DNA from 2 places in the Cohnella massiliensis genome. Region 2 is predicted to be linked to the other one. Evidence: riboswitches for the same ligand, from Rfam matches in the RefSeq annotation. Region 2 holds a riboswitch; the other holds the start of a gene.
What was found. Region 2 has a riboswitch for cyclic di-AMP ahead of B7E11_RS15155 (CAP domain-containing protein). Riboswitches for the same ligand answer to the same signal wherever they lie in the genome.
Positions count from the first base shown of each region.

Region 1: linked by a shared signal. The riboswitch ahead of B7E11_RS08555 (HAD family hydrolase) and the one ahead of B7E11_RS15155 (CAP domain-containing protein) in region 2 are both predicted to bind cyclic di-AMP.

Region 1 covers NZ_LT821257.1:395,904-411,533, reverse strand. Annotated here, with positions in the region: gene B7E11_RS08595 (C40 family peptidase) at 1-348, opposite strand, end outside; gene B7E11_RS08590 (sensor histidine kinase) at 564-2,687, shown strand; gene B7E11_RS08585 (response regulator transcription factor) at 2,692-3,387, shown strand; gene B7E11_RS08580 (coiled-coil domain-containing protein) at 3,401-4,222, opposite strand; gene B7E11_RS08575 (hypothetical protein) at 4,387-4,599, opposite strand; gene B7E11_RS08570 (hypothetical protein) at 4,817-6,214, shown strand; gene B7E11_RS08565 (DUF445 domain-containing protein) at 6,337-7,581, shown strand; gene infC (translation initiation factor IF-3) at 7,625-8,116, shown strand; cyclic di-AMP (ydaO/yuaA leader) riboswitch at 8,181-8,326, shown strand; gene B7E11_RS08555 (HAD family hydrolase) at 8,477-9,145, shown strand; gene B7E11_RS08550 (mannitol-1-phosphate 5-dehydrogenase) at 9,273-10,481, shown strand; gene B7E11_RS08545 (acyl-CoA dehydrogenase family protein) at 10,562-11,824, shown strand; gene B7E11_RS08540 (aldo/keto reductase) at 12,277-13,251, opposite strand; gene B7E11_RS08535 (IS1380 family transposase) at 13,578-15,047, shown strand; gene B7E11_RS29465 (hypothetical protein) at 15,324-15,488, shown strand; partial or broken gene B7E11_RS30765 (IS1380 family transposase) at 15,539-15,630, opposite strand, start outside.
Region 2 covers NZ_LT821259.1:275,820-291,449, reverse strand. Annotated here, with positions in the region: gene B7E11_RS15215 (hypothetical protein) at 901-1,356, opposite strand; gene speD (adenosylmethionine decarboxylase) at 1,447-2,289, opposite strand; gene B7E11_RS29035 (hypothetical protein) at 2,310-2,705, opposite strand; gene tsaD (tRNA (adenosine(37)-N6)-threonylcarbamoyltransferase complex transferase subunit TsaD) at 2,916-3,959, opposite strand; gene rimI (ribosomal protein S18-alanine N-acetyltransferase) at 3,956-4,483, opposite strand; gene tsaB (tRNA (adenosine(37)-N6)-threonylcarbamoyltransferase complex dimerization subunit type 1 TsaB) at 4,483-5,283, opposite strand; gene tsaE (tRNA (adenosine(37)-N6)-threonylcarbamoyltransferase complex ATPase subunit type 1 TsaE) at 5,378-5,893, opposite strand; gene B7E11_RS15180 (VanZ family protein) at 6,003-6,539, opposite strand; gene B7E11_RS15175 (sensor histidine kinase) at 6,657-8,522, opposite strand; gene B7E11_RS15170 (FAD-dependent oxidoreductase) at 8,686-9,258, opposite strand; gene B7E11_RS15165 (H-type small acid-soluble spore protein) at 9,349-9,534, opposite strand; gene B7E11_RS29615 (hypothetical protein) at 9,534-9,701, opposite strand; gene ku (non-homologous end joining protein Ku) at 9,827-10,699, shown strand; cyclic di-AMP (ydaO/yuaA leader) riboswitch at 11,102-11,243, shown strand; gene B7E11_RS15155 (CAP domain-containing protein) at 11,250-12,068, shown strand; gene B7E11_RS15150 (hypothetical protein) at 12,194-12,406, opposite strand; gene ligD (non-homologous end-joining DNA ligase) at 12,627-13,514, shown strand; gene B7E11_RS29030 (M23 family metallopeptidase) at 13,952-14,839, shown strand; gene B7E11_RS15135 (bactofilin family protein) at 14,845-15,294, shown strand; gene B7E11_RS15130 (ABC transporter permease) at 15,379-15,630, opposite strand, start outside.

The DNA of each region.
Region 1 (15,630 bases), on a different contig from region 2:
GCCCTTTTTCAAATTGCTTTTGGAAACGTATTTTCCTTGTTTGCTTTGCGCTTTGGAGCTCCATTTGAGGGATACGCCGTATTTGCCGAAAACGTATTTCGTGAACGAAGAACAGTCGAAAATATATCTCGACGGGTTGTTGACGTTGAATTTATAAGTGACTTTGCCTTTCAACGATTGGGCAAGGGAAACGATCTTGTCCGCTTTCGTTGCCGAGGCCGCTTCCGCCTTGTGCGTCGGAATCGCGCCGGGAACGACGGCGACAGCCGAAGTGAAGGTCAACAAACAGGTAAAGGCGATTACCGTCTTCTTGATTACGTGCGTCTTGCTTTTTTCTGTATGTGTCATACGTTCCTCCCGATTGGTGTTTTTGCCTGACGGCTTGTACGAGTGGAAGTATAACACGGTCTGGGTTTTTCGGTTTTAAAAGTAAGAATCATTTAATATTAACAATAAATAGAAAATAAGTCGAATAGGCTTGAACATACGCGGTGATTGTCGATTGAATGCAGGAATGGTAAGCTGGTAGCAGACATTCTATTTGCATAGGTGGACATGCGTTCATGAACCGTAGCGTCCTTATCGCATTCCTCGTCTGCACGCTTGCCATCGCCGTTTGGTCCTTGCCCGCCCGGGCCGCTTCGGCCGAGATGGAAGCCGACGGAGCGTTCATGGATTTGTCGCCGTGGAATCCGAAGGAGAACGGCGCGATTTCCTTGAACGGGGAATGGGAGCTTTATTGGAACGAGCTGCTGTCGCCGCAGGATATCGCCGAGGGCAGAGCGGGCGTTCCGTTTGCGGTCGAAGTCCCGTCCACGTGGGGAAGCAACCGATTGCCCGACGGCAATCCGCTGCCCGATCAGGGGGTTGCGACTTACCGGCTGACCTTCGAGCTTGCCGAAGAAGAACCGCCGCCGATGCTGGCGCTATACGCGAGCGGCGTAGCGAGCGCCTTCCGTGTTTGGGTTAACGGCGTTCCGATCGGAGGAGCGGGCGTCGTGGGACCGTCCGAACAATTGATGTCCCCCGATGAAAATCCGCAAGTGCTGTCCTTTCGCCCGGAAGCCGGCCGCAACGAACTCCTTGTGCAAGTATCCAATTTCGTTCAGCGCAAAGGCGGGATCTGGGACGAAATACGGCTCGGGGACGCTTCGCAAATGACGGCTAGCCGGACGGCGAAATTCGGCGCCGAGGCGTTTAGCGCGGGCATTCTCGTCATTATGGGGATTTTTCATCTCGGACTGTTCGCCGTATCGAGGAGTGAACGGTCGTCTTTGTATTTCGGAATCGTTTGCCTGGCCATCGCCGTCCGGACGGTCGTGCTCGGCGAGCATGTGGCAAGCGTCGCTTTCCCTTGGCTGGCCTGGGAATGGTCCGTAAAAGCGGAATACATATCGGTTTCGGTCGCTTTATTCATGATGATTTTGTTCGTGCGCAACGAATACGCGACGCGCGCGCGTTCCGTGACGGCGGGGATTTTTTTCGCGGCGCTCATCTTGTTTACGGCTTTCGTGCTGCTGACGCCCGCCAAAATATATACCCTGTTCATGCTTCACTTTCAATTGGGCATCGTCCTGCCGGTATTTTTCTATTGTCTCGCGTTTTTCGTCATCGGGACGTACAAACGCAAGGCCACCTTTCCGATCAACCTGGCCGGTTTCATTCTGTTCAGCATTGCCGTCGTCCTGGACATTTTATTTTATAACCAAATCATCCCCAAAGGGCAGTTTGCTCCATACGGATTGCTGGCTTTTCTGTTGACGCAGTCGATCAACATGTGGTTGAGGTTTTCCCGGACCGCGATAGAGGCGGAACAGCTTTCGGCGCAGCTTCAGTCGGCCAACGAATCGCTGGAGCGCAAAATCGCGGAGCGGACGGCGGAATTGAGCGAATCGAATCTGCGTTTGGAATCGGCCAACGAAAAGCTGTCGGGAATGGAAAAATTTCGCCGTCAGCTGCTGTCCAACATCTCGCACGAACTGGGAACTCCCATTACCTCAATCAAAGGCTACGCTTCCGCGATGATGGAAGGAGTCGTAACCGACGACTATTTGAAATACGCGAAAAAGATTCACGACCGTACCCGGATGCTCGAGCTGATGATCGATGATTTGACCGAACTGACGAAGCTGGAAACGGACCAGATCCAGTTTGCGTTCCGGCCGACGGATACGGGCGTGTTTTTCAAGCAGCTTTTTTACAAATACGAATCCGAGATAACGGCAAGCGGCCGCCATTTCGAATGGGTAGAGCCGGACGGCGCGAACATCGACGGATGGAGCGCCGAAGCGGAGCTGGACCCGATGCGGATCGAGCAGGTCGTGTCCAATCTGTTGTCCAACGCCGTCAAATACACGTCTCCAGGCGGCCGGATCCGGATGGCGATCGAATACCGGGCCGTCGGCAAAGAATGGGGCGCGGCGGTCGTCAGCGTGGCCGACAACGGCGAAGGAATCGACGAGACGGAGACGGAAAAAATATTCGAACGGTTTTACCGGACGAACCGCCACCGTCAAATGGCGCAAGGCACGGGATTGGGGCTTGCGGTTTGCAGGGAAATCATGATCCGGCACAAGGGCTGGATCGCGGCGGAAAGCAAGCCGGGAACCGGGAGCCGCTTCCGTTTCGGCGTCCCCGTCCGATGGGTGCGCGCAGGAACGGATTCGCCGAAAGAGGAAGGAGCGTAAACGCATGAACGGTCATATACTCGTCGTCGAAGACGATGAAGACATCCGCGAAATTGTCTCCCTTTATTTAAGCAAGCAAGGCTTCGAAGTCACCGCCGCCGCAAGCATCGCCGAAGCCATGATCATATGCAGGAACGCGACGCCGGACCTGCTGCTTGCCGATATTTTGCTGCCGGACTCGACGGGGACGGAATTGACCCGATGGGTCAGAAAACGTTCCGATATGCCGATCATTCTGATGAGCTGCAAAAAGGAAGCGGACGACATCGTCGAAGGGCTCGAGCTTGGAGCGGACGATTATATTACGAAGCCGTTTGAACCGAGCGTCGTCGTGGCCCGCGTCAAGGCGCTTTTGCGCCGCACGCGGACGAAAGACACCTGGGAGGACGGAAGGCTCCGCATCGATCCGGTCGGGTGCGTCGTTACAATCGATAATCAGCCGGTTTCCTTGTTCGCGAAGGAGCTGCAGCTGCTGCTGTTCATGGCTTCCCATCATAATCAGGTTTACAGCGTCGAGCAATTGTACGAGCATATTTGGGGCTGGGACAAGGAAGGCGACTTGAGAACGGTCATGGTTCATATCAGCAACCTCCGGAAAAAGATCGAAGCGGATCCGGCCAATCCCTCTTATATCGTTACGGTGCGGGGATTCGGGTACAAATTTTGCTGGAATGCGGTTGACCGGACCATGTCGTCTTAACGCGGCAGTTCCGTCAGGCGGAAGCCGCAAGCCGCAGCTTGGCCCTCGCGATAACATTGGCGATCTGTTCCTCATAGCCGTAAATTTTCTCCTTGCGATTGACGATCTGCTGCTGAAGGGAGTTCAAACCGGCAAGCGCGCTGCGGGCGTCCTTGGCGCTGCCGGTCTTGACGGCCGCATTCAGCGATTTCATCACGGTCGAAACGGAGCTCTTGGGGGCGCCGATCGCCTTTTTCTCCGCTTGAATTCTCACCTTGACGGGGTCGATTTCGGCCAGCACGGCCCGAATCTGCTTCGCTTTTTTGCCGGTCGAATCCTTGAGCGACTTCAAAGCGTCCCGCTTCGCTTTAATATCCTCCCTGGCCAATTGGACGAGCGGCTTCAGCAAATTGGCCTGCGTCTGGAGCAGCTTCTTCAGCTCCTTGCTCTTCATCGCATTGGCCGCGCTGATTTGCTTGTTAAGCGAAGAATATCGGCTTAGCAGCGGGTCGTGCTTCGTTTCCGCCTGCTTCAATTGCGCTTCCAGCTTGCCGAGCTGCGAGGCGTTGATTTGCTTGATCTGGCTTTTGACCACTTTAACCGCTTCATCGTTGCTATAATGCAGCGCGTTGATTCTGGCATCCCAGCTGTCCGTCTGCTTCTGCAAGGAAAGAAATCCGTTATACGCGGCCTGCAGCTTGGCGGCTTCCGTCTTCTCCGTTACCGCGAGAAGCTTGTCCCACTTGGCTTGGGCCGCGGCCGTAAATTGCACCGTCGCGGCGTGCGACAAGGGGGCGAACGCGCTGACCAAACCGAAAACGAAAAGTGCTGCAGCAATCCATTTTCTCCAGTTCATGCTTGACTCCTCCAATCGATTCGTTGAATTTGGCAAAGCAAAAAGCACCTGCCGGAAAAGCCGAACGGCTTCCCTACAGGTGCTTCCTCGTAAGGTGATGCGAACTATTGTTCTCAGTTTAGACGATCGAAAACGGGATGTCAAGCGCTTGTCCGGGCGCGTGCCTATCTTTTTCTCAATTCGAAAAACTCGCAGCCGGCCCGGGAATGATAGGCCAGATCTCCGACGCCGGACTGGACGACGACCGTCCGTTCGTCAAAGCGAACGATGACGCCGCCGGAATCGACGATATGGTCGTCTTTGAACACGCGGACGGCGGCCCGCCGCTCTTGCGCCTCGGAAAAGTCGGGATCGGTCAGCAGCTTGCGATTGATCATGGCCGGGCTTGCCTCCTTAGGAATCGGTAACAGGAGAATACCAGTTTCCGGGCGGATGCACAAGGCCCGCAAGTCGCCAAACCAGCTCCATAATCAAGCTGTACGCGGAGATCCGCTTGATCCTTCGCGATACGAGCATCGCGACTATCGAAATACATTTATTTTTGTTCGCCTACATACACTGTATCACTTTCCGAAGAAGGATCGTGATGCGAGGATGGACATTGAACTGACGGCCCTGCATTGGGTGTATCTGGCGTTCATCGTCTTCATTCTGGTGCTGATGGCCAGGCGGCGCGACACGGTCATGCTTTGCGTAATCGGCGTCTTCGCGCTCGGTCTGATCGCGACCGAGAGCTTGACTCGATCCGTATCGGGCATCTTCAACGGCTTTATTTATGCGACAAAAGAGCTGGCCGGGACGATCTTCATCATTTCCATCATCGTGTCGATGAGCCGCGTCATGATCAAGACCGGCATCAACGAGCTGATGGTCGCGCCGCTGACGCGGTTCATTCGAACGCCCGCGATCGCGTTTTGGGGAATCGGCATCATTATGCTCGTTTCCTCTTTCTTTTTTTGGCCGTCTCCCGGCGTGGCGCTGATCGGGGCGGTGCTGCTGCCGGTCGCTCGGCGGGTCGGGCTGCCCGCGCTCGGCGCCGCGATCGCGATGAACCTGTTCGGCCACGGCATCGCGCTTTCCGGCGATTACGTCATCCAGGGAGCGCCGAAGCTGACCGCGGATGCCGCGGGTCTGCCGGTATCCGAGGTGATGGAGGCGAGCGTGCCGCTCGTCATCGTCATGGGGGCCGTCACGACGATCGCCGCATTCTGGATGATGCTGCGGGATCAGAAAAACGGGAAGTGGCAGGACGGCCTGGTCGCTTCGGCGGACCGTTCGATCCAGGCGTCGGACGAGCGGATCGCCCTGCCGCCGCGCGTCCGGCGATGGGCGGCCGCGATCATTCCGCTGCTGTTCGCGGCCGATGTCGCCGCGATGTTCGCTTTCGACCTGCAGGGGGGCGACGCCACCGCGTTGATCGGGGGCACCGCCGTCATCATCCTCATCGTTCTCGCGCTGCTCGCCCACCGCGGCAAAGGGCTGGAGGAGACGACGTCCTACCTCGTGCAAGGCTTTCAATTCGGCTTTAAAGTGTTCGGTCCGGTCATTCCGATCGCCGCCTTCTTCTATTTGGGCGATGCGGCGTTCGCGGAGCTGCTCGGCTCGCACTTGCCGGCCGGTTCCCACGGCATCGTCAACGACCTCGGCGTTGCCCTGGCCGAAACCGTCCCGGTCAACGGCATCGTCGGCTCGATTACACTGACGGTCACCGGCGCCATCACCGGGCTCGACGGCTCCGGGTTTTCCGGCATCTCGCTCGCGGGCTCCGTGGCGAACATGTTCGCCACGGCGATCGGCTCCGGCGCGGCGACGCTGACGGCGCTCGGCCAGGTGGCCGCCATTTGGGTCGGCGGCGGCACGATCGTGCCGTGGGCGCTCATTCCCGCCGCGGCCATTTGCGGCGTCAGCCCGTTCGAGCTGGCCAGACGCAACCTGAAGCCGATGCTGATCGGCCTGGCCGTCACAACCGTCGTCGCGATGTTTCTCGTTTGAGGCGGCCGGCGGCTTGAAGGCATGCGGACGACCCTGTCGCGGCTTCTTCCTTGCCCTTTGATCATGGAAGGTTATTCCGGGTAAAATAGAAGTTATACATCCCGGAATAAAAGGAGCAACCGATGGCACGAGAAGCGAAACATACGGCGGCGATATCGCTTGGCATCATGGGGGCGGGGTTTCTCGCGACGTTCCCGGCGGACGGACATTGGGCGGGGGCGCTGCTGCACGGCGGTTTCGAGGCCGGTCTCGTCGGCGGCTTGGCCGACTGGTTTGCGGTAACGGCCCTGTTCCGCAAGCCGCTCGGCCTGCCGATTCCGCACACCGCTTTGCTCCCCCGCAACCGGGACAAGGTGGTCCGTTCCCTGATTCATGTCATCGAGAACGAATTTTTGACGAAAGAGAGCATCAAGCAAAAGGCGGGAGAGCTCCGCATCGGGGAGAAGCTGCTCGAAATCGCCGAAGGCCGGCTTCCGGACATCGTCCGCGCGGCGGTCCTGCTCGGCGACTACGGGCTGAAGCATCTGCCTGCGGAGCGCCTGGCCGCGTTTGCGGCGGGGGAGCTGCGGCGAATCGCGGAGAAGGCGGACGCGGCCGCCGTTCTGCGGGCCTTGCGTAACGAGATTTTGGAGCGGGGGTACGAGGAGCGGGCGCTGGACTTTTTGCTGGACAAGGCGGAAGACCTCGTTTCCTCGGATACCGCCCGCTACCAGCTCGGAAGCATGGCGGCTTCGGCACTCGGAAACCTTCAGGTGAACGGCTTGATGGGGTTCGCCGTCAACGCGTTCGTCGGATTTATGAGCGAGGACAAGCTGGGCTACATGCTGCAGGGCGCGATTCTGGGCAAGCTGCGGGAGATGACCGCCGACGAGGGGCACCCGCTGCGGGTGCTGCTGCTTAACGAGCTGCGGCGCGCGCTGATCGATCTGGACCGCAACGAAGCGTTGATCCGGGAGCTTGACGGCGCCAAGTCGCGCCTTCTGGAGCAATGGGACGCCGAAGCCTATCTTCGGCGCTGGATCGAGGAGCTTCGCGACCGGGCGCTGGAATGGATCCATAGCGAGCGGTTCGAGCGGGATTTCGCGCTGCCGCTGCTCGCGAAGCTGATCGAGCGGGTAAGAGGCAACGAGGAGCTGTTGAATGCGTTTCAAAACTGGACCCAGACGCAAATTTCCCAAATCGTCGAGCGAAACCACTCCAAAATCGGCAAGCTCGTGCAGGAAAATCTGGACAAGCTGGACAACGATACGCTCATCGCGATGATGGAGGACAAGCTCGGCAAAGATTTGCAGTGGATTCGGGTCAACGGGGCGGTATGCGGCTTTTTGATCGGGCTGGCGCTCGAGGGCATCAATTTGATGTTATAGGTGCTATAATCGGGTCATTATCGAGGCCGGAGGGAACGAGCGAATGCTGATCATGAACGAGAAAATCAAAGCTTCCGAAGTCGAGCTGACGGGCCTGAACGGAGAGGCGCTGGGCATCGTCCCGCGCGCGGAGGCGTTGGAGCTGGCGAAGCGGCTGAAGGCGGACCTGGTATGCGCCTCGCTGCTCAGCAGCCCGCCCCCTTGCAAGCTGGTTGCCCGGGGGCAGGCGAAGCAGGAGCGGCAGCAGGAGAAAAAGCAGGACCGGGCGGAGGCGCAATCGCTTAAAACGAAGGAAATTCGCCTCACTCCGCACATTGAAGACCACGACTACGAGACGAAGCTCCGCCAGGCGGAGAAGCTGCTGCAGTCGGGCCGCTCCGTGCAGCTTGTCGTTCGTCTGACGAACGCGAAGGAAGGGCAGCGGGCGAAGGAGCTGCTCGAAGCGATGCTCAAGGATTTGCAAGGCGCCGGAACGAAAAAAACGGCCGTGCAAACGAGCGGAAAGCAGGCGGCCGTGCTTGTACTGCCGCGATAAATTTATGTAAGAAAATCTGACTTAAGCGTTTACAATCCTTTACAAATGATAAATAAGACGGTATAGTGGTACTACGCTTAGTTTCCGGCTATATAGGTCGGGAAGCGGGGGAACCAGTTTTTGGGGCGAGTCGTTCGTCTTTTCGATGAACGTAGGGTACCATCTACCCGAGTCCGTCAGCTAACCTCGTCAGCAGGAGATGGGTCATTTCTTTGCTTATAACCAAGTAGAGTGAGGGCCCCCGCACGGTAGGGCTCTTTTTGTTTTATGATGGCCCCTGTTTTTTCTCCTATATCCGTTTCCCGCCGTTTTCCGCCGCTCTCGGACGATAAGCGAAAATGAAGGAGGGAACCGCGAAACATGATCAAAGCTCTTATTTTCGATTTCGACGGAACGATCATCGACACGGAAACCGCTTGGTACGTCGCTTTTCGCGAAGCTTACCAGCGGTATGAAGTCGATCTCAGCCTGGAGATGTACTCCGGATGCATCGGAACGAGCTTGCACGCCTTTAATCCTTACGAATATTTGATGACGGAATTGAAGCTTCCGATCGATCGGGACCAGTTTCGCGTTTCCGTTCAGGAACGCCATGCGGCGCTTATGCTTCAGGAAGCCGTCCGGCCCGGCATTCTGCATTTTCTGGATTCCGCCAAGGCGGCCGGCCTGCGAATCGGCCTGGCCTCCAGCTCGGATCGGGCCTGGATCGACCGGCACCTGGAGCAGCTTAATCTGAAGGAATATTTCGAAGTCATTCGAACGAAGGACGATGTCCGGGAGGTCAAGCCGAATCCCGAATTGTACCTTCAGGTGCTTGAAGCGATGGGCATTGCAAACGACGAAGCCGTCGCGATCGAGGATTCGCCCAACGGCGCGCGTGCCGCTGTTGCCGCAGGACTGCGCTGCGTCGTCGTCCCGAACGAAATCACGCAAAGCCTGGAGTTTCCGGAGCTTCCGGGAGCCATCTGGGCCAAATCGCTGGAAGAAGTCGTCTTCGAGTCGCTTTTGACCGGTTCGCCCGTCCGCTAAACCCGGCGGCGGCGAACTTGTCCTAGAGGCGGGGGCGAAAGCTCCGCACCGTCAATAAATTGAAAATTCAGATTTTATTTTCACCGTAAAGGCTGGGGTTTTTGATAAGGGAGAGGAGAGAACGATATTGAAATCCAGGAGAGCCGTCCATTTCGGAGCGGGCAATATCGGCAGGGGACTCGTCGGGTTGCTGTTGTCGCAGTCGGGGTATGAGATCTGTTTTGTCGCCCGCAACGAGAAACAGATCGAGCTGCTGCAGCAAAGAAAACAGTACACGGTCACCTTGGCCAACGAAAACAGGGATACGAACGTCGTGCGCAACGTATCGGCCGTCCATGTCAAAAACGACAAAGCCTTGCGGCAAACGATCGCCGAAGCGGACTTGGTCACGACGGCCGTCGGCGCTTCTTCGCTGCCTCATATCGCGGAGTCGCTCGCCAAAGGCATCGCTTTCCGCCTGCGGGAAAACAAACGGCCATTAAACGTCATCGCCTGCGAAAACGCCGTCGGGGGCAGCGCCCAGCTCAAGAAGCTGGTGTACCGCCATCTGGATGAGCAGTCCCGCGAACGGGCGGACCGTTACGTTTCTTTTCCCAACTCCATCGTCGACCGGATCGTTCCGCAGCAAAAAAACGAAGATCCGCTCGCGGTGCAGGTCGAGCCTTTTTTCGAATGGGTCGTTCATCGTTCCGGCAATATGGGCGATATCGGGGATATTCGGGGCATTCAGGTCGTCGATAAGCTGGAGCCGTATACGGAGCGCAAGCTGTTCACCGTAAATACGGGTCACTGCGTTGCCGCTTATTTCGGCTACTTGTCCGGCTATCGGACGATTCAGGAAGCGTTGAAGGATGCCCGCCTTCGCTCCAAAGTCGAGAAAGTGCTTCATGAAACGGGAGAAATGCTCATTCGAAAGCATGGCTTTAACGAGTTGGAGCATCGAAAATACATCCGCAAAACGCTTGAACGGTTCGCCAATCCGGCGCTGGCCGACAAAGTGATTCGCGTCGGAAGGTCGCCGCTGCGCAAGCTGGCGCCGAACGACCGCCTCGTTCGCCCCGCGCTCCAGGCGCTGGCGCTCGGGGTCGAGGCGCCGCACCTCGTCTCCGCCATCGCCTCCGCCTTGATGTTCGATTACGAGGGCGATCCGGAAGCGGTAAGGCTGCAGGAGCTTATCCGCAAATACGGCGTCTCCCACGCGCTGACCGGAGTGACGGGAATTCCGGAAAAAAACCGGCTGCACGCCCTCGTCGCCGCCGAATACGGGAAAATGCGGCAGGCGGCGATGCGGCCGCCGCTCGGGAATATGTCGACGCTCGGGAATATGTCGAAATGACATCGGCCTTGGCCCGGTATTATACTGGGCTAAGGCTTGTTTTTTTGCAGATTATAACGACAAGGGTGAGGCCGGTGTTTTTGGAGGACGACAGTTGGATACGCTCGGTGCGGGAACGCTCCGGGCCGATGGAGAGGGCAGGCGAGCTTGATTCCGATTTGATCGAAGCGATCTATGAGGAAAAGCTGTTCAAGCTGTTCGTGCCGGAATCGATGAACGGCGCCATGACGCCGCTGCCCGAGGCGCTCCGCGCGTTCGAACGGGCGGCGTGGATCGACGGCGCGTTCGGCTGGGCGGTGACGATCGGGGCCGGGGGCGGTTTTTTCGCGGCGACGATGGATCAGGAGAGAGCGCGGGAGCTGTTTTCGGCGCGCGAGGCGGTCATCGCCGGAAGCGGCTTGCCGACCGGCCGCGCCGTGCGCGCGGAAGGAGGCTATCGGGTGTCGGGGCGCTGGAGCTATTGCAGCGGGGCGTTGTACGCGAGCTTCTTTACGGCGAATTGCGTCGTTGTCGCGGCGGAAGCCGGCGAGGCCGGGGCGGATAGAGTAGGTGGAGCTGACGGGGCCGGTGGGGCCGGGGCGGAAAGGGATGACGGAGCTGGCAGGGCCGGTGGAGCCTGGGCAGAAAGGGATGACGGAGCTGGCAGGGCCGGTGGAGCCTGGGCGGATAGGGTTGGCGAAGCAGACGGGGCCGGTGGGGCCGATGCGGGGAGACCGCCGCTTGTTCGCTCGTTCGCTTTTCTGCCCTGGCAGGTTGAAGTGATTCGCGATTGGAACGCCTTCGGACTTAGGGCGACGGGCAGCCATACGATCGTTGTGAACGACGCGTTCGTCCCGGACGACATGACGTTCGACATTATGGAGCCGCCGCGGCTTGCGGACCCGATTTACCGGTATCCGTTTCTGCCGTTTGCCCAAACGTCGTTCGCCGCCGTCGTCCTGGGCATCGGCCGGCATTTTCTGGACGAATGCGCGGGATTTGCGGACGAGCGCAAAGCCGATTGGGAGGCCGTCAAGCCGCGGAAGTTGGAGCTGCTGCTGTCGTCGCTGGCCGAATGGCGGCGGGAGGTCGACGCGGCTGCCGATCGCTTCCATGCGGCGGCGACCGAGACATGGGCCGGCTTTTTGCGGGCCGGCGCGCTTTCCCCCGAGGCGGAACGGCTTGTCGGCCGCCGCAGCCGGGAAGCGGCCCGAACCGCCGTCCGCGCGGCGGAGGCGCTGTTCCCGCAGCTCGGCATGACGGCGCTGCGGCAGGATCACCCGCTCAACCGGACGTGGCGGGATTTGCACACGGCGGCTCAGCACTCGGTGCTGCAGCCGGACGGCGATGAGGAGAATATCTGACGAAACCTTCTCCGCCAAGGCGGGATCATTAAAAAGAATCGCCAGGACGGGCGCGGGGCCTGCCGAGCGATTCTTTTTTAGTTTAAACTCTTCACCGTGCGAAAGCTGCTGCTCGTTTGAACCGCCAACCGCATGCAGCCGAACGCATTTGAGTAAAAATGACTCATCTGCCCGCCACCGCACGCCCGCTGCCGATCCAGTTGAGTCGTGGCGACTCATCTCAACCCTCCATGCGCAAATGGCCCCACGAACTTGAGTAAAAATGACTCATCTGCCCGCCACCGCACGCCCGCCAGCGATTCGGTTGAGTCGTGATGACTCATCCCAACCCGCCAAACGCATGCGACCGTACGCAGTTGAGTAAAATTTACCCATCTGAATGCCTTCGCACACCCGCTAACGATCAAGTTGAGTCGTGGCGACTCAACTTGGACCCTTCATCGCGGGGCGGCTTAAGGAATCCGCTGCCCGCGGGCGCTCACGTACAATTTGTACCATTCCTCGCGCGACAGTTCGACCTTCTCGGCGTCTTGACAGGCGCGAATCCGCTCCGGATTTTTCGTGCCGATAATCGCCTGAATGCCGGCCGGATGCTTCAGCAGCCAGGCGAGGACGATCGCTTCCCGCGTCGTGCCCTTCCGCTCGGCGAGCCGGGCGACCAGCGCCGCGGTCTGCTGGACCGATTCGCTCTCGCCGTCGATGTTCCGCCCCGTAAACAACCCCTGGTCGAGCGGGCCCCATGCCTGCAACTGAATGCCCTCCAGGCGGCAATATTCCAGCGTGCCTTCCGGGAACGTGTCGTCCTTCGCCACGAGGCGGTTCAGATGAACGCCCTGATCGAGCCAGCCGCAATGCTTCAGGCTGAGCTGCAGCTGATTGACGATCAGCGGCTCGTCCAGAGAAGCTTGCAGCAGCCGAATTTGCCCCGCGCTCATATTGGATACGCCGAACGCGCGCACCTTGCCGTCCCGCTTCAGGATGGTCAGCGCTTCGGCTACTTCTTCCGGGTCCATCAGCGGGTCCGGCCGGTGCAGCAGCAGGATGTCGAGGTATTCGACGCCCAGCCGCTTCAGGCTCCCGTCCACGCTGTTCAAAATATGCTCCTTGGAAAAATCGTAGCGCTGCGGCTCGTCCGGTCCGTCCTCCAGCCGGATGCCGCACTTGGACTGGATCAGCATCCTCTCGCGCAGACCGGGGCGCTCCTTCAGCACTTGACCGAACACGGCCTCGGCCTTGCCTCTCGTATAAATATCCGCATGATCGAAAAAGTTGACGCCGATCGACAAGGCGGCCTCGATCGCTTCGTGCGCTTCCTTGACGTGCGCGGGCTCGATCGGATCGCGGTTCCAGCCGCCGCCGAGCGGCATGCAGCCGAGGGCGATCCGGCTGGCTTCGATGCCGCGCTTTCGCAACGGGATCATCGTCATCGTGGCAACGCTCCTTTTTTTCGGAAATGGCGTGACAACTTTTATTATAGAAATAACGGGAAGAAGGAGAAAGCGGTTCATTTTAAAACTAGGGTAGAAAAAATTAAGAGAAATTCGACATTAACCGACATTGCCTAATCGAAAAATGGTATAAACATGAAATCGGAAAGTAACCTCGTCAAAAAGTGAAAGATCCAGGCCGTGACAGGTTTTTTCCGTCATAAGAAGTTGCTAATTTTTTCGCAAAATAAACAGGACACTGCATGCCTCTTGTCAAAGGTTAAACCACCACAGAATAACCGACGAGAGGGAGTGTCCTTAGCAACATGGTACCACAAGCAACGAACCATGCGCCAGAACAAAAAACACGCCGCGAACGCCGAATGGAAATTCTTGCGGAGCGTCGCCGAATCAAACAGATCGTGAAGAAGTTGAGACCGGTCACGTTCGACAACAACACCGTCACGGAAGCCGGTAACTTCCAGTTCCTCGCTCGATTCAAGGAACTCATCGGTCTGGATGCCCTGATTGAAGATCACTTCCATCTGGAGCAGAAAGCCAACTGTGTCTACCCGGCCTCTAAGCTTGTCGATCATTTGCTGGACTGCGCGCTGCTCGGCCACACGCGTTTTTCGCATATGAATGCCCTGCAGTCGGACCCAGGTTACCAGATCGTTACCGGTATCGACCGCTTTCCTGACGAAAGCACCTTCCGCGGCTTCTTGAGCAAGCTCACCTGGAGCCACTGGGTTCGGCTTGTAGCCTTCAGCCGGGAGTTGCTGGCTCGCCATGCTCGGATGGGTGAAAAGCGTCTGGTGTGGATCGACATCGACGATACAGTCATCACGCTATTCGGTGAACAAGAAGGCGCAACAAACGGCTACAATCCGCGTTACCACGGACGCCCCTCGTACAAAATCCGGGTTGCCTTCATCGCCGGAAGCGGCGAGCTCATCCACTTGCAAGTGAATCCCGGCAACACGAACGGCATGAAGGATCTGCTCTCGTTCGTTAAAGAAATCGAGGCGATGCTGCCGCCGGAATGGATCATCGAAGGCATCCGGGCCGACTGCGGCTTTGCCGATGACACTGTCATGGCGTACGCTGAAGAACGTGGGTGGCAGTACATCTTCAAACTGCCGAAGAAGGCCACTGTGAAGAAGGCCATTTCTTACCTTCAGCAGCATCCTGCGTTCTGGGAAACGCTGGCGGAAAAACAAGAGGACATCACGTTTGCGACCGAAGACGATCGTTGGGCTGCTGCCGACATCCCGATTCTCCTCACCAACTGGGAGAAAGCACGGCGCTGCGTCATCTACCGGGAAGCCCACGAAACCGAGCGTACGACCGATGACCAATTGACGATGGCGCTTACGACCTATTCCTTCCAAGCCATCGTCACGAATGCCGAACTCAAGCCTTTGCCGCTGCTTCGCTCGTACAACAAGCGGGCCAACATCGAGAATCGCATCGATGAATTGAAAGAAGGTTATGCGGTGGAGCAGAACAGCCAGCATTCCCTGCTCCGGAACTTGCTGTTCAGCTGGATCAAAGCCATCGCCTACAACGTGATGGTCTGGTTCAAACAGACGCTGATGCCGGAATCGCTCAACCGGTGCGAAGTCCAAACGATTCGCCGGACGGTGATCCGGGTGCCCGCCAATGTGGTCGGTTCCGGCCGATACCAGCATATCCGGCTTGCGCCGAATCCGACGCTCGCTGGCATCGTCGACACCATGCAACACAAGCTTAGAGCGTTGGCTGAACGGTTCATACTCGTTCAGCCAGTGGCATGACGGATCGATTCATCGCCTCAACATGACGAAATTGGAACCTGTAAAATCAGGGTCTTCTTTGGGTTTGCCCAAAAGCGATTAGCACTCCCGTCTGAAAGCAAGAAGATTCGAAATCCAGTCCCAAAACCCGCATCGAAACGGGGATTCCGCGGACAATGACGGGTTATCCACAGGCTTGAGTTATCCACATTCCGATTTCATGATAAAATGTTTTCTGGATTTTATTTCCTCGGGATTTTATTTCTTGCAGCGAATCAGAGACGGGAGGCTGGAACGATGAATGTAAAAACGATTTTCGACTCGTTAAATCGACTCGTACAAAAACGCCCGGCTATAGGCTGGATGATTCTGGTTGCGTTTGCTCTTTGCGCTTTGGCCACCGTGTTTGGAAGGGTAAGCGACTTTATTAACGGCTTTCGTGACGGTTGGAATGCATATTGAATAGGCGTTTTGCGGAGCTCCGATATGACAATGTTAGCGAGATGAATGAAACGCTGGTTGTAGAAGCGCCACAAATCGATCGGCGGCCATCCCCAATTGGTCCCGATCGCTTCGTATTGCCCGTCCGTGTCGAACTCGATAC
Region 2 (15,630 bases):
TCTGTTGGCGAAATAAAGGGAAACGGCGTTGTCGTTTGACTTTGGCATCGATGCTTGCTCGCATTCGCAAAACGGTGCAGCCCGGTTCCACTTCCGGTGCCGCCCGACCCGATTTTCGAGACGGCAAAAAGCCCGCCGCCTCTTGTTCTGCAAGAGACGACGGGCCGTTTTCAGCCGCCGCGGTACCACTCCGCTTGGAGCCGCTTGCCGTTCGGACGGCAAGCCGCGCTCCCCCTTATGCGCCGGCGCCCGCCATCCGAATGGCGAACCCGGCGAGCGCCCTGTATCGGGGGCCGGCCGTAACGACGTACGCGCACCCGCCTTGCCGTGCGTTCCGCCGCTCCGCTCCCGGGCGAGTTTCGGATTCCCTTCGACTGCGTCGCACCGTCCCGCAGCTCTCTGTTTCCGGGGTGTCGTCCTACTGCTCCCGTTCATCGCGTTAGCTATTATTTATTCGTGATCTGCGAATGGTTCCGGACGGGCCGCTCAAAAATATAAAAGCCCGCCGTCTCCGTTAAGAGACGGCGGGCCGATCGGCCTTCCGCGGTACCACTCTTGTTGACGATCCCTCACCCTGCAACCCGGGAGGGAAGGTCCGCTTTACGCGACAGCGCGAAAAAAGTTCATCGCCTCTGCCGCACCCGGTTACGGGGGTTAACCGTAACGACGTACGCGGATGCCGCATTCGCTGCCGCATCGTTCCGCCGATCCGCTCCCAGGCGAGTTCGGGCTGCCCGTCTGCTGCGTCGCACCGTCCCGCAGCTCTCTGATTCGGGGTGTAAGCCTTACTGATCCTGTTCCTCGCGTTTGTTCGTTGTGGAATTGGCTTTTATTATATTCTCCTCGGAATGTTCTGTCAATTCGCTTTTCGAAAAATGTTCCGGTCGGCGGGCGCGACGCTCAAATCCACTTGAAAAAACGGCCTTTGCGGATGACGATATCGTGCCGCGCCGCCCAAACGACGAGCGAGTTGCGATCCCTCGCGTCCGGGATATCGAGGCACAGCCGCACCGGCGCGATCCGGCGGCCCGCCGGCACGATGCCCACAATGCGGCCGTGAATGCGGATTTGCCCGATGGCCCCGGGGTCCAGCGCCATTCCGTTCACCTCGACCGTCCCGGGGAATAGGGCCAGTTCGGCCCTCCCTTTGACTCTTCTCAAAAACAGGTAAAAAAGCGCGAACAGACAGCAGCAGGCGAAGGCCGCGTTCGCGTACAGGCGGGTCCCCGCCGGCTCTTCGCGAAGCAAATTGCCCAGCGACATCAGGAGCAGGAACGCGAACCCGGCAAGGGTGCCGAGCTCGAGCGGAAATTTGGCGGAGATGAGGCGGCGCGTTTCGGCTTTCGAATCGGACACGACGTGTCCCCCTTTCCCGGACAGGCTGTCTTCTATCCTATTCCGCCGGTCCGCGAAACATGCCTGCCGAACGGAAACTCGATCGATCCGTCAATTTTCGTTTCCGCCGTCTTTTTCCGGGGAGCCCCGCTTCATGTTTTTGCCGTAAAAAATTTCGTCCATCTCCTGCTGAAGCTGCTCCGCGATTTGTTGCTGCTCGTCCTCGTCGAGCTTCTCCTTCGTATAGCCGAACAAATAGTTGTTCAGGTCGAATTGGCGCAGCTTGCACTTCGTATGAAAAATGTGCTCCTGGTACACGTTGACGTCGATCATGTGAAAATCGGCTTTGACGTTTTCCGGGATGTAATCCTGAATGGAGCCGATATCGTGGTCGATAAACAGCTTTCGGCCTTTGATATCCCTCGTAAAGCCCCGCACCCGGTAATCGATCGTCATGATGTCGGTATCGAACGAGTGGATTAAGTAATTGAGCGCCTTAAGCGGCGAAATCTCCCCGCACGTGGATACGTCGATGTCGGCGCGGAACGTGCTGATTCCTTTTTCCGGGTGATATTCCGGGTACGTATGAACGGTGATATGGCTTTTGTCCAGCGACATGACGACCGCGGCCGGCAGCGGACCGGGCGAGGCGTCGAACGATTCGTCCGGCGCCTCGTCGACGGGCCCCTCCGAGATCAGAACGGTCACGCTCGCCCCTTGCGGAACGTAATCCTGCCTGGCGATGTTGAGCACGTGGGCGCCGATAATGTCGGTTACGGATTTTAAAATGCCCGTCAGCCGCTCCGAATTGTATTGCTCGTCGATGTATTCGATGTAGGCTTCTCGCTCTTCCTTCGTTTTCGTGTAGCAGATGTCGTACATGTTAAAGCTCAGCGACTTGGTCAAATTGTTGAAGCCGTGCAGCGTCACTCTTTGTTCCGGTGTCAGCGTCATGGGCAGCCCCTCTCGTCCGGTTAACGTTTGGTTTTATATTGCCCAATCGCAGGGAGGGGAACACTTGAATGCGGGGAGCGCGGCGGAAATTGGAAATTGGCGCGCCGGGAGTGCCGATGAGGGCGAAAAATTTCCGGATTCGAGAAAAAGCGGCGGTAAGCGGAAAGTACGGCGGAGACATAAGAAAAACGCTTGGCGGTTTCCTTGGAAAGGCGGACCTCCTTGTTCCGAAAACGGAAGGTTCTTTTGGCGGGATTGAGCGGCTGAGCGGGATTGAGCGGGATTGAGCGGGATACCGAACGGTTCGATGCAGCCTGGTTGGATTTCATCCAACGAAAATCGGCTTTTTCGCGAAAATTTTCGGCTTCGTTGGATTTTGTCCAATCTGGCAAGGCTTTTTCGGCGTTTTCGCCCAAATTCCATGTTCCTCATTGGATAAAATCCACTCTAGACTGCGGTTTCTTCGTTTTCCGCTTCCTTGATTGGACAAAATCCAACCTGGGCCTCCCTAAAAATTGCGGTCTTTTCGATTCGGACCGTTATTCCCCGAATAAATCGGAGAGCGGCAAAATTGCGGTCCCAAACGGCCTCGTTATATGGCCGGTCCCCGTTTCTGCAAGCCGGGCTTACCGGGCTTCCCCGCCTCCGCCGACCGACCAGGCCTCCAGCGACAGCTGCGGCTCGGCCTGCATGTCGAGCGAGGTGAACTCGCCCCGCCGCCATTTCAAATCGGCGGCCGCGCCGATCATCGCGGCGTTGTCGCTGCACAGCGACAGCGGCGGAACGAGCAGCGGCAGGCCCGCCTCCGCGCACAGCTCGCCGAGCCGGCTGCGCAGCCCGCGGTTGGCCGCCACGCCGCCGCACAGCAGCATTTGGCGGACGCCGAATTCGGCGGCGGCCCGCATCGCTTTCGTCGTCACGACGTCGATGACCGACGCCTGGAATCCCCTGGCCAGCGCAGCGCCGTCCGGTTCCTCGCCCTTCATCCTGCTGCGGTTGATTTCGGCGAGCACCGCGGATTTCAGCCCGCTGAAGCTGAAATCGTACGAGTCCGCCTCCAGCCAGGCCCGCGGCAGCTCGATTTCCCGCTCGGCGCTTGCCGCCAGGCGGTCGACGTAAGGCCCGCCCGGGTACGGGAACGACAGCGCGCGGGCCACCTTGTCGTAGGCCTCGCCGACGGCGTCGTCCCGCGTGCGGCCGACAATGCGGAAGCTTCCCTCGCGCTCCAGCAGCACGAGCTCGGTGTGGCCGCCCGACACGACGAGCGCCAGCGCCGGGTATTCGATCTCGCCGATAAGCCGATTGGCGTAAATATGACCGGCGATATGATGCGTGCCGATCAGCGGCACGTCCAGCGCCATCGCCAGGCTTTTGGCGGCGACGACCCCGACGAGCAGCGCTCCGACGAGGCCCGGTCCTTGCGTGACGGCGACCGCATCGATGTCGGAAAGCGCGATGCCCGCCTCCTCCACCGCCTGCTCGATCATAAGCGTAATGCTCTCCACGTGCTTGCGCGAGGCGATTTCCGGCACGACTCCGCCGAAGCGGCGATGGGTGTCGATCTGGCTGGACACGACGTTGGAGAGCGCCTCGCGGCCGCCGCGCAAAACGGCCGCGGACGTCTCGTCGCAGCTTGTCTCGATAGCGAGCAGATGATAAGGCCGGCTCATTGCGCTTCTCCTTCCGACGTCCCGGCGGTCCGTTCTCCGTCCCATATTTCGGGAACGAGGTCCGCCCACATAATCAACGCGTCCTCCCGGTTGTCCGAATAATAGCCCGGACGGATGCCGGAAGGAGCGAATCCGAACTGGCGGTACAGCCGCTGCGCGCGTTCGTTCGAAACCCGCACCTCGAGCGTCATCCGCTGCGCTCCGAACCAGTGCGCGGTTTTCATCAATTCCCGAAGCAGCCGCTTGCCGTGACCTTGCCCCTGATATTGCTCGCGAATCGCGATATTGGTCACGTGCGCTTCGTCCACGATGACCCACATGCCGCCGTACCCGAGCACCGTCCCCGATTTTTCCATGACCATGTACTTGGCGAACATGTTGGAGGTCAGCTCGTTGCGGAACGCTTCCTCGGTCCACGGAGCGGCGAACGTCTCCTGCTCGATCTCCACGATCGTCCCGATATCTTCGATCGTCATGGCGCGAAACCGGAATTCTCCCGGCTCCGGCCTACCGTTATTCCGCATTACGCTTTACGCTCCTTCTGCGCCGCCAGCAGCTTGGCTTCCGCCTCCGCCAATTGCGTATAATTGGGGACGAACGCATGGGGTTCGTCCTTTTCTCCGCCGCGAATTCGCCGTTCGGCGAGCAAGCCGACGGCGCCGGCATCCATGCCGAAAGGGACGGCTTCGATCGAAATGCCCGCGTCGGCCAGCGCGCCCGCTGCGGCAGCGACGAGCTCCGCGAACGGTTCGGTTTGCCCGACGAAAACGATCGAGGACGGCCGCTCCCCGCCCGGGAGCTCCTCCGCAGCCTGCTTCAGCTTGTCGAGCCACGGCCCGAACAAACGGATGCCGTCCTCCTCCGTCCGCCGCCAGCTCCCGTCCGGAAGCGCCGCGAACCGCGCGCCATAAGCTTGTCCCCTCCGGCCGTCCATAAGCGGAACGATCCAGGCTTCGCCGCCGCCGTTGTTCGGCCCGATTTCCTTCCAGGCGCCGAACGCCAGCGCTTCCAGGCTGGAGATTCCGACGAGCGGCTTATTCCACGTCCAGGCCAGCGTCTTGGCGGCCGTCACGGCAATGCGCACTCCCGTATACGAACCGGGACCTTGCCCTGCCGCGATCGCGTCAACTTCGTTCCGGGACAGGCCGTTTCTTTCCAGCAGTTCTTTCAGTTCGGAGACGATCCGCACCGCGTGATTGCGCTCCGTAAATGAAAGGGAGGAATCGAGAACGGCCCCGCCCCTTGTGATCGCGGCCGCAAGCACCGCCGTAGACGTATCGAAAGACAGCACCGTCATGGGCGCCGCCTGGTTCTGCAAGTTCACTGAAGCGGTTCCTCCTCCATTTTCCGATCCCGTTCCGACCGAGCCGAAACGAAAACCCAGCCCGACCCCCGAGCCGAAACGAAAATCCCGCCGGTCATTCCCCGGACGGAACCATGCCGAGCTCCCGGCACCAGGCCGCATGCTTTGCGCCCCGCGGTTCGGCCGTAATCCGGCGGGAAGCCGGACCGGTCGTCTCCAGCCGGATATGCAACCGCTCATGCGGAAGCAGCGGCTCGATCAGCGAGGCCCATTCCACCAGGGACACGCCTTGTCCCTCGAAATATTCGTCCAGGCCGAGCTCGTCCGCCTCCTCCGGGGATATCCGGTAGACGTCCATATGATAAAAAGGCAGCCGGCCGCTTTCGTATTCCTTAATGATCGTAAACGTCGGGCTGCTGACGATTTCCCGCACGCCAAGGCCGTCCGCGAACGCTTGCGCGAACTTCGTCTTGCCGGCCCCCAGATCCCCGTCCAAAGCGAGCACGGTTTGCGGTTCGGACAATTCGGCAAGCCGCCTCGCGAAGCTTGCGGTCTCTTCTTCGGACCGCGCTTCCCAAACAAACGAGATTCCCTTCCGATCCCGTTCTTCCGTGTCGTCCCTATCGCTCATGCGTCTGCGACCCCCGGTTTATAATTGTCCTTATTATATCGGTGCGGGCCGGAAGTTGCAAAGATTTCGGCCAAGCGCAAACGGCGCGGGAGAGAGAGATTACGAACGCTTAAGCTCCCGTATGCCGCGAATCCGGTCCGCTCCTTCGTTCGCGGGCAAGGCCGCCCTTCGGTCCGAACCAGCGGGCCAGCATTTCGAAAACCGCCAGCCCCAGCGCCCCTCCGGCCAAATCGATCCAAATATCGGATACGAGCGACGTTCGGCCGGGAGTATACTGCTGGTTCAGCTCGTCCGCCGCCGCGACAAGCATGACGGCAAACAAGCAATATACCGCGCGCTGCGGGAACGAGCGCACGCGCCGCAGCGCGAGCCGGACGAGCACGGCCAGAAAAAAGTAGATGCCGAGATGGGCGGCTTTGCGAACAAGAAACTCGAGCCATGAGTAAGGGTTGCCGGCAGACGTACGTTTCGACTCCCAGAATTCGATCGGAAGGTCCGGCAGGGACCGCGAGAGCGATTCCGCGGACCAATGCTTTTGAAGATAGGGGATAAAATTTTGCTCGTCTCGGCTTTGCGAGGAAAAAAAGAAAATGACGCCGATCCATGCCGCAACGAACGCAAGACAGATGACAACCTTTACGCGCAACGGACGCCTTCCCTTCCAGCGAAGCGGCGGTACGCTTTTTCGCTTTTCTTTTTACTATCCTCCAAACCGCGGGCCTGCGCATCCCCCCTGGGTACTACTTCCGGGCGCTTGGCCGGCTTAAGCGATATCGGATTGGAACGGAATTTGGATGTGAAAAACGCTCCCCCCATTCCGGCCTTCTTCCATCCAGATGTCGCCGCCCATCAGCTCGACGAGATTTTTGCAAATGGCCAGTCCCAGTCCCGCTCCGTCGTAATTTCTCGCCATGGAGGAATCCACTTGGGAGAAAGGAAGGAACAACAGCTCCCGTTTGGAGGGGGGGATTCCGATTCCCGTATCCGCAATCGAAAATTTGACGATCGTGAGCATGCCGGAGTTGGATTTCAGGCTTTCGACCCGAACGGCCTCGGCGCGAACGAAGCCATGATCCGTGAATTTGACGGCGTTGCCGATCAGGTTGACGAGAATTTGCCGCAATCTTACCCGGTCGCCGTACAACCGGTCGGGGATCGTCCCGTCGATCGCGCTTTCCAGCCGGATCCCTTTTTGCATGGCGTTGACCGCAAACAGGTTCAAACATTCCTCGACGCAGGCGCCAAGGTGGAAATCCGAATTTTGCAGGCCGATGCCGCCGGCCTCGATCCGGGAGAAATCGAGAATGTCGCTCATGATGCGAAGCAGGGCCTGGCTGCTTTTCTCCTGGAAACGCAACAGCTCGCGCTGGCTTTCGTTGATCGGCGAGTTCTGCAGCAGCTCGTTGATGCCGACGATTCCCGTCAGCGGCGTTCGAATTTCGTGGCTCATGGCGGCCAGAAACCGGTTTTTGGCGGCGCGCGCGACTTCGGCCTCCCGCTTTGCCCGAACCAGTTCCAGCTCGGTCGCCCGCTCCTCGGTAATGTCTCTTCCCGCAGCGTACAAAAGCAGCCGATTTTCCTGGATCAACGGGAAAAAGGTACCGGAAACCAGCATCTCGTTCCCGAACCGGTTGACCAGATGGAATTCCACTTGCTGGGGCTCGGACAGGCGGAGAGCCAGGCTCGATCTCAATTCCAGCTCCATCCGCTCCTGGGCGTCGTTCACGAGCTTGACCGGATCGATCCCCGAGAAATCTTCCTCCGAAAAGCCGAGTCTCTCGATCACGGCCGAATTGACATGAACGACGCGTTGAACGAGAGGATCGTAACAGACGACCATGACCGGCGAATTTTCGAACAGGGAGACGAAGCGGCTTTCGTGTTCGGCGGCTTTTTTAAGCGCATGCCGCTTGTCGAGAAACATGCTCGTCCAACCGGCCGCAACGACGAATAAAACGCTGGCGCCGATCCCGATCGCCGTTTGCCGCTCATGAAGAACGGCCGGTCCCGGCCAGGAACCGTCCTCCGGCACGAAGCGGGCTCCGGCCATGGAAACGTAATGGGTCGCAATGATTGCAAGACCGAGCAGAACCGCCCCTAATATACGGGACTGGATCGGGATGCCGCCGGGATAACGCGCGCGGAACAAAACGCGTACGGCCATATACGAAATGCCGAAGGCGAAAAGCGCGGAAATCGCGATCGAAAGCGGCTCGTATTCGATTTCCTTCGGCATTTTCATCGCGGAAAAGCTGATGTAATGGAGGACGAGGATATTGAACCCGATCTGCAGGCCGCCGATCGCCAGATGCCGCCGGCGGATCTCTTTTTTCGTCAAGATATGCATCGCCCAATAGGAGGAGAAAACGGACAAGGCGAAGGATAAAATCGAGGAAGACACGCAATACGCGACGGGAAAATCGATATGAAGGGCGCGCATGCCCGTATAATGCGTGAACCAAATAGCCTTGCCCATGACGAGGGAAGACGCCGACAGCAGAAGGCCTTTATTTTTTCCCCTTTTGATAAAAAGATGGAGGATGTTCAATGAAATAAAAGAAAAAACGAGCGCGATCGTTATGGAGAACAGCACCAAGAAATCATTGTAGTGTCCGGTATCGTGTTGCATAGGCGCAGCTCCTACAATATTCGTTTGTATGCCTAAATCTTAAAACGCTTATGGTTAAAAATCAAACCCCAAAGTTAGGCGATTCGGCCGGGTTGAATTGGAACGAAAAAAGAAAAAACCAGAGACTCGTGTCCCTGGTTTCGCGAAAGCGGAAAGATCGAATTTACGCTTGCTTCATCACGTCGTGGTCGACATAACGCTCGCCGTTCATTTCGCTGATCACGTTGATCGCGACTTTGGCCCCGTCCCCCGCCGTAATGATCGTATGCATGCTCGCGCCCGCAACGGTTCCCGCCGCCCAGACGTTGTCGAGGCTGGTTTTCCCCTCGGGAGTGGCATCGATAATCGTCTTGATGCGGGGCTCGGTGCCGGGCTTCGTGCGAATGCCGCTCGCCTCCGCGAGATCGGCGAACATGCCGGTCGCTACGATGACGTGCTGCCCTTCGTACGAAGCTCCGCCCTCGGTCTCGACGGCGATGAAGCCGTCGCCGGCGGTTATTTTTACCGCTTTGTCCGTGACGAATTCGGTTCCGTGCTGCGCCGCCTGCTTTTTGCCGGTTTCGACCAGATCGGGCCCGTTAATGTTCGCGGCTCCGTAGTGGTTTTCCAGCCATGCCCGTCTCGTTACGCTTTGATCGTTGTCGATGACGAGCGTTTTTTTCCCCGCTTTGGACGTGAAAATGGCCGCGCTCGCCCCCGCGGGACCTCCGCCGATAATGACGATATCGTACGACATAGTGAATTCTCCTTCCGCATGGTAATGAAGATTGAAAGATTGCTCTTCCTTATCATACCATTCGGAAAGACCGCTTTCAAAAGCCCGACGTTACGGCCGGCCCTCTTCCAGCCGTTCCACCGATACCGTCAGCGTATTGAGCGGGTCGGATCCGACCCGCACGGTCGCCATTTCGTTCGCGACGTCGACATTTTCGATCCATACCGATTTTCCGCCCAATTGCACGGCAAACATGTCTTCGGATTCGTAAATTTGCTTCGCCCGCTTGACGTCCATCAGGGTCTGTCCTCCTCCATCGTGTCGGTCGTCGTTTCCTCGATCAGTCCGTTGTGGACCGTCACTTGCCCGCCGCCGAGCCCTTCGTTGATCATTCGGTCGACATCCATGTCGTATTCGTCCTTGCCTTCGTAAATGGAATCGGTTTGCTGCGGATTTTCCGCCATGTCCTTTTCCCCTCCTTGAGCGAAACAATAAAAACTTGCTTTAAGTTCCCCCGAGGGGTTTGATTTGATGCAAACGCGGGGAGGATAACAAAATCAAAAACGTTTCGGATGGGAGTGAAATCGCGATGCATACCGTGTGGAAAGGAGCCATCAGCTTTGGCCTCGTTCACGTCCCGGTGAAAATGTTTACGGCAACCGAAGATAAGGACATTCACCTCAGATATATCCATAAGGAGTGCGGGACTCCCATCTCGTATACGCGCAGCTGCCCCCATTGCGACCGTCCGGCCGAATGGGAAGAAATCGTTCGGGGCTACGAATATGAGAAAGGGCATTTCGTGCTGTTCGAAAACGAGGAGCTGGAGGCCGTAAAGCCGGAAAATACGCGAACGATCAAAATTTTGGATTTTGTCGCCCTGGAAGAAATCGATCCGCTTTATTTTCAAAAAACGTACTATTTGTCGCCCGATCAGGCCGGCGCGGGAGCCTACAGCCTGCTGCTTGAAGCGATGCGGGATTCGGGACGGATCGGCATCGCCAAAGTGGCCATTCGGAGCAAAAGCAGCCTCGCCGCCATCCGGGCGGTGGATAACTGCATTTGCATGGAAACGATGTTCTACCCGGACGAAATCCGGTCGCTCCAGGCCGTTCCGAATTTGCCGCAGCAAGCGAACGTGAACGACCGGGAGCTCGATATGGCGAAAATGCTCATCGAGCAGCTGTCCGCGCCTTTCGAGCCGACCAAATATACGGACGATTATCGGGTGGCGATGCTTGAGGCGATCGAACGCAAAGTCGCGGGCAAAGGCGTGGACGTCGTCACCGCGCCGGCCGCCGAGAGAACCAATGTCATCGATTTGATGTCGGCGCTGCAAGCGAGCCTGGAAGCGGTGAAGTCCGTTCCGGCGGACAAAGGGGCAGCGAAGGATGGGGAAGCTCCGGCGGCCCCGAAGCGGCGGACGGCCCGTGGGCGCAAAACGAAGGAGACGGCTCCGTAAGCGGGCGTATGGCTGACGCTGCTCGCCGAGTTCTCCCGAAAGGTGGATGCCGTTTACTGCCTCGCTCTGACATAATAGCGGCCTCCAGGGGCCGCTATTTGCCCGCAGTTCGGGAAATTCCTCGAATAACGGTCTCTCGCGACCGTTATTTCGGATGACGCATCCGTACCCGGGGTCACGCTCAATCAAATGTCGCTGTGCTCGCTGCCCCGCGATCCGGCGATGCGCCCGAATTTTTCGCCCTCATCGCCTCGCTCGCCCCGCCATCCGGCCAATGTGCCCGAATTTTTCGCCCTCAGCGGCTATCCGGGACGCCATTTTGTACGCGGCGTCTTATTTTTCCTGCGCTTCCATACCATTATTTATAGAATGAAATAGAGTCGGAAGATTGATAGAATGTTAAGCGTTCCAAAGCCAAAGTCTGCAGAGCAGACGCGGGGGAACCAAGTTTTCGGGGTGAAGCCGCTAATCGAAGCTATTGCGGCAGGGGCGCTCTTTGACCCGAACCCGTCAGCTAACCTCGCAGGCAAAACAAAGGGAGGAATGCTTTTTGTTCAAGAAGGGAAGCAAACGTTGGGGTACTCTGGCTCTTTCCGGCGCTCTGGTTACGGCCTTGTCGCTGCCGGCCGGCGCTGCATCCGCAGCATCCAATGCCGACGTGAGCGTGCATACTTTCAAATATACGATCAATAGTTCCGATTTGAACGGTCTGCTTAACGGCATCGATCTGGACAGCTTGCTCGACCAAATCAAGCAAGGCCTGTCGCAAGGCACCGTGACGAAGCCGACGGCTCCGTCCGCGCCGTCCGCCGACAACGGCAATTCCGGCTCGAACGCCGGCTCCGGCAATGCGAGCGGCGGATCGAACGGCAGCGCCGGATCGGGTGCGGGCAATGCCGGCTCCGGCAGCGCGGGCTCGGGCAACGCCGGTTCCGGCAGCAACGGCTCCGGCACGACGAATCCGGGCACCACGAACCCGGGCTCGGGCTCGACCGTCCAAACATCGCAATACGCCGCGGAAGTCGCCAAGCTGGTGAACGCGGAGCGGGCGAAAGCCGGCCTCGGCGCGCTTGCGATGGACAGCAAGCTGTCGGAAGTCGCTCTTGCCAAAGCCAAGGACATGTACAATAAAAACTACTTCAGCCATACTTCGCCGACGTACGGCTCTCCGTTCGACATGATGAAGCAGTTTGGCGTGTCGTTCAACTACGCGGGCGAGAACATCGCGAAGGGCCAAAGAACGCCCGCGGAAGTCATGAACGCCTGGATGAACAGCTCCGGCCATAAAGCGAACATCCTCGGCCAAAACTTCACGAAGATCGGGGTCGCTTACTACAACGGCGTATGGGTCCAAATGTTTATCGGCTAATCGCCGCGACGAAAGCAAAAGGCTGCGCAGCCGCATGAGGCGGGGCGCAGCCTTTTTTTTCATGTCGGCTTAACCGAATCCGTTCGTCCGCTTCGCCATCGGCATCGAAATCCGGCTTTCGATTTTCACCCAATCCACGACAACCCCAAAAAGCCCGCAATTCCGCAAACGAGGGCTCCGATCCGATAAGGCAGGTACGTTCTTCCTTCGGGCTCCTTCGTTCCTCTCAAGCGATGCACCCAGCTCCGGAACCATTCCGGATGCACGGCGATGAACAGAGCCGTTCCCGTCCAGAACACAAGCAGAAGCAATACGGCGGCGGTCAGCGGATTGCTCAAGGCGTTCACCTCATTTTCGAAAACGTTCGGAAGGAAAAACGCGAAGCTCCGTCATCCGGCAAAGCCGCGTCCTTGCTCCCGCTATGTTCGGTTTATGCAGGCAAAACGCCGCTTGTGCATGCCGGCGAAAATGTTCCGGCGGATAAAACGGCCGATTTTGGCGTATATTTTCGGAAAAGGCCGGTTGCCGACAATCCGCCGGACAGACGAGGAGAAAGCGATGCCGCAAAACGTTACGTTAACGATGGGCAAGGACGAACTGAACGTTTCCCACCCCGACAAGCTGCTATGGCCGGAGTCCGGCATTACCAAGCTTGACTATGTTCAAACGCTGGCCCGCCTCTCGCCGTATTTGCTCCCGCACAGCCAGGGACGATATTTGACGACGATCCGGTATCCGGAAGGCATCGCCGGCGAGACGTCCTTTTATCAAAAAAATTGCCCGCGCCCCGCGCCGCCGTTCGTCCGCACGGCCAAAAACGGATCGATCGAGTACATCGTGCTCGATTCGCTGCCGACGCTCGTCTGGCTCGGCAGCTTGTACAGCCTCGAATTCCACGTGTCGTGCGAGCGGATCGGCGAGGAGCTGCCCGACCGTTGGATGCTCGATATCGATCCGTCCGTCGAGGAGGAGCCGCGCCTTATGGAAGCGACGGACGCCGTGCTGGACATGCTGTCCAGGCTCGGACTCGAAGCGGTCGCGAAGACGTCGGGAGCGACGGGCGTGCAGGTCGTCATGCCGATCGAGCCCGGCCCGACGTTCGACGAGCTGCGGGCTTTCGGCAAATTCGTGTCGGAATATTTAACCGCCATGAAGCCGAACATGTTCACGGTCGCCCGCATGAAAAAAGACCGCGGCACGTTGATTTATCTCGATTACTTGCAGCACCATCCCGGGCGCACGCTGCCCGTTCCGTACACGCCCAGAGCGCGTCCGGGCGCGCCCGTATCGACGCCGCTCACCCGCGACGAAGTCCGCCGGGACGTGAAGCCCGGGGACTTCCACCTGGGCAATATCGTGCGGCGGCTGGAGACGGTCGGCGACTTGATCGGCCGCTGCAAGCCCCAGCCGCTCGGGCGCGTGCTTCAGTCGCTTTCCACGTTGTAGCCCGAGCCGCCAGCGATTCGCGCCGCGCGCAGCAAAGGCGACAGCATTCGCGCAAGCGCCCGGGCCGCGAACCGCGTCGAAACGTTTCCGGATCGACTTCGCGGCTGTCCCGCAAATCCCGGACGAAATCCTCCTGCGATAATCGCGGGCCGCAAAATAATAGAACGCGAGGCCGGCGATATTCAAGCACAGAACGGCGTCGCCGACTGCAGTGCGAACAGGAGCGGCAAAACGCACAGCCAACCCCATCCGGCTCCCTATTCGGCTCGCCCCCCCTAAAGCGCTCCGCTCGCATAGCTTGGACTCGGGCCTGGCCGGCCTTCGTCGGCCTTTTCGAACAAAAACTTCAGGTATGTTCATAACCTTGCAAGAATAAATAGCAATAGAGCGCTCAAATCGGCAAATCCCCCAAATCTTCGGTCTGGAAAGGAGAGGAAATGGCCAAGCGTAAAAAAAACGTCAAATGGTCGCTGCTCGTCATTCCGGAACCGAGCCGTTCGGCCAAACAATATCATCTTTCCCGCAGGACGATGCTTCTGCTGCCGGCCGCGGCCGTTTTGGCCGCAGCCGGCTCTCTGATCGCCCTCGAGGCCCGCTCGGAGCTTCGCCTGCGGGCGCTCGAAGGCAAGCATGCCGAGGAAGCCGGCGCGCTGTCGTCCGCGCTCGCGGCCAAGGAAAAGGAACTCGCCCTGCTGAAGCGGGAGCTGGACCGCCTGGCCGGCGAAGCCGCCGCCGCAAAGGCTTCCATGCGGCTGCGGAGCGAAACGCCGCGGCCGGACGCGGCCTTCGATCGGCGCGACAGCGGGGCCTCCTCGGCCGCTGCAGCCGGCGGCGCTCCCGTCGCCAAGCTGTCGCTCGAGGACGCCGCCGCCGCGGCCGGTTCCGATCGGCCGCCGGACGAAACCTCGGAACCGGACGAAACCTCGTTTTCTCCTTCCGCGTGGCCGACCGATTCGAAGCGGCTATCGTCCGGCTTCGGGTACCGCAAGGATCCGTTTACGGGAAAATCCGCGTTGCATGCCGGCGTCGATATTTCCGGGGAAATCGGAGATCCCGTCTACGCCTCGGGGAGCGGCACCGTAAAAGAAACGGGCGAAGACGGCTCCCGCGGCCATTATATTATCCTCGCCCACGGCGGCGAAATCGAATCGTGGTATTTGCATTTGGACGAAATCGAAGTGAAGCAGGGGGATGCCGTACGGCAGGGCGAGCAGATCGGCCGGCTCGGCAACACGGGAAGGAGCACCGGGCCGCACTTGCATTTTCAGGTGGTCGAGGACGGCGAGGCGGTCAATCCGCTGCCCTATATCGCAAAGGAGGATTGACGGCCATGCTCAATAAGTCCAAAAGCCCGAAGGGCGCCGCCGATACGTTGATCGGTGCGGGCACCGAAGCGGAAGGCGCGCTCAAGACGCCGACCGGCCTGCGCATCGAAGGCGAATTTCGGGGCGAACTCGAAAGCGAAGGAAACGTGGTCATCGGAAAAACGGGCATCGCCCGCTGCAGCATTCTGGCCCGCGACGTCACCATTGCCGGCAAAGTGTTCGGCGACGTTTGGTCGAGCGGCAAGCTGACCATACTTCCCGGCGGGCATTTGGACGGCAATGCGCAGACGGCCCTGCTTATCGTGCACGAGGGCGGCTGCTTCAACGGAACCGTTCGAATGGAGCCGTCCGAAGGCGCCGCCGCCCGCCTTCAGCCCGCGGTTTCGGCGCCGGCCGGGCCGCAAGCGGACCCATCGGCGGAATCGTCGGGCAAACGGGACAAAAAGGCGGTCTGACCGCCGACGAAGCCAACGCGAAAAAGCCGTCCCGTTCGGCGGCGATTGCCTGCCCGAAGGGACGGCCGGAACGAATGGCTTTCCTTAGCCCGCCACGTCGCGTTTGCGGAACACGGTCCAGGAAATCAGGTTGAAAATGACGAAGTAAACGGCCAGCACGGCGAGCGAGAAGCCGAACGTTGTCGGGTGATTCGGCAGCGGCCCGTTGCCCCCGTCCAAATAATTCGTCAACTGCAGATGCGGGAACAGCACGAACTTGACCCAGGGTTTGTCCGTCAACGACAGCAGGCCGCTGAGCATGCTGCCCGACAGCAGCAGGAAAATCGACAAGCCGAT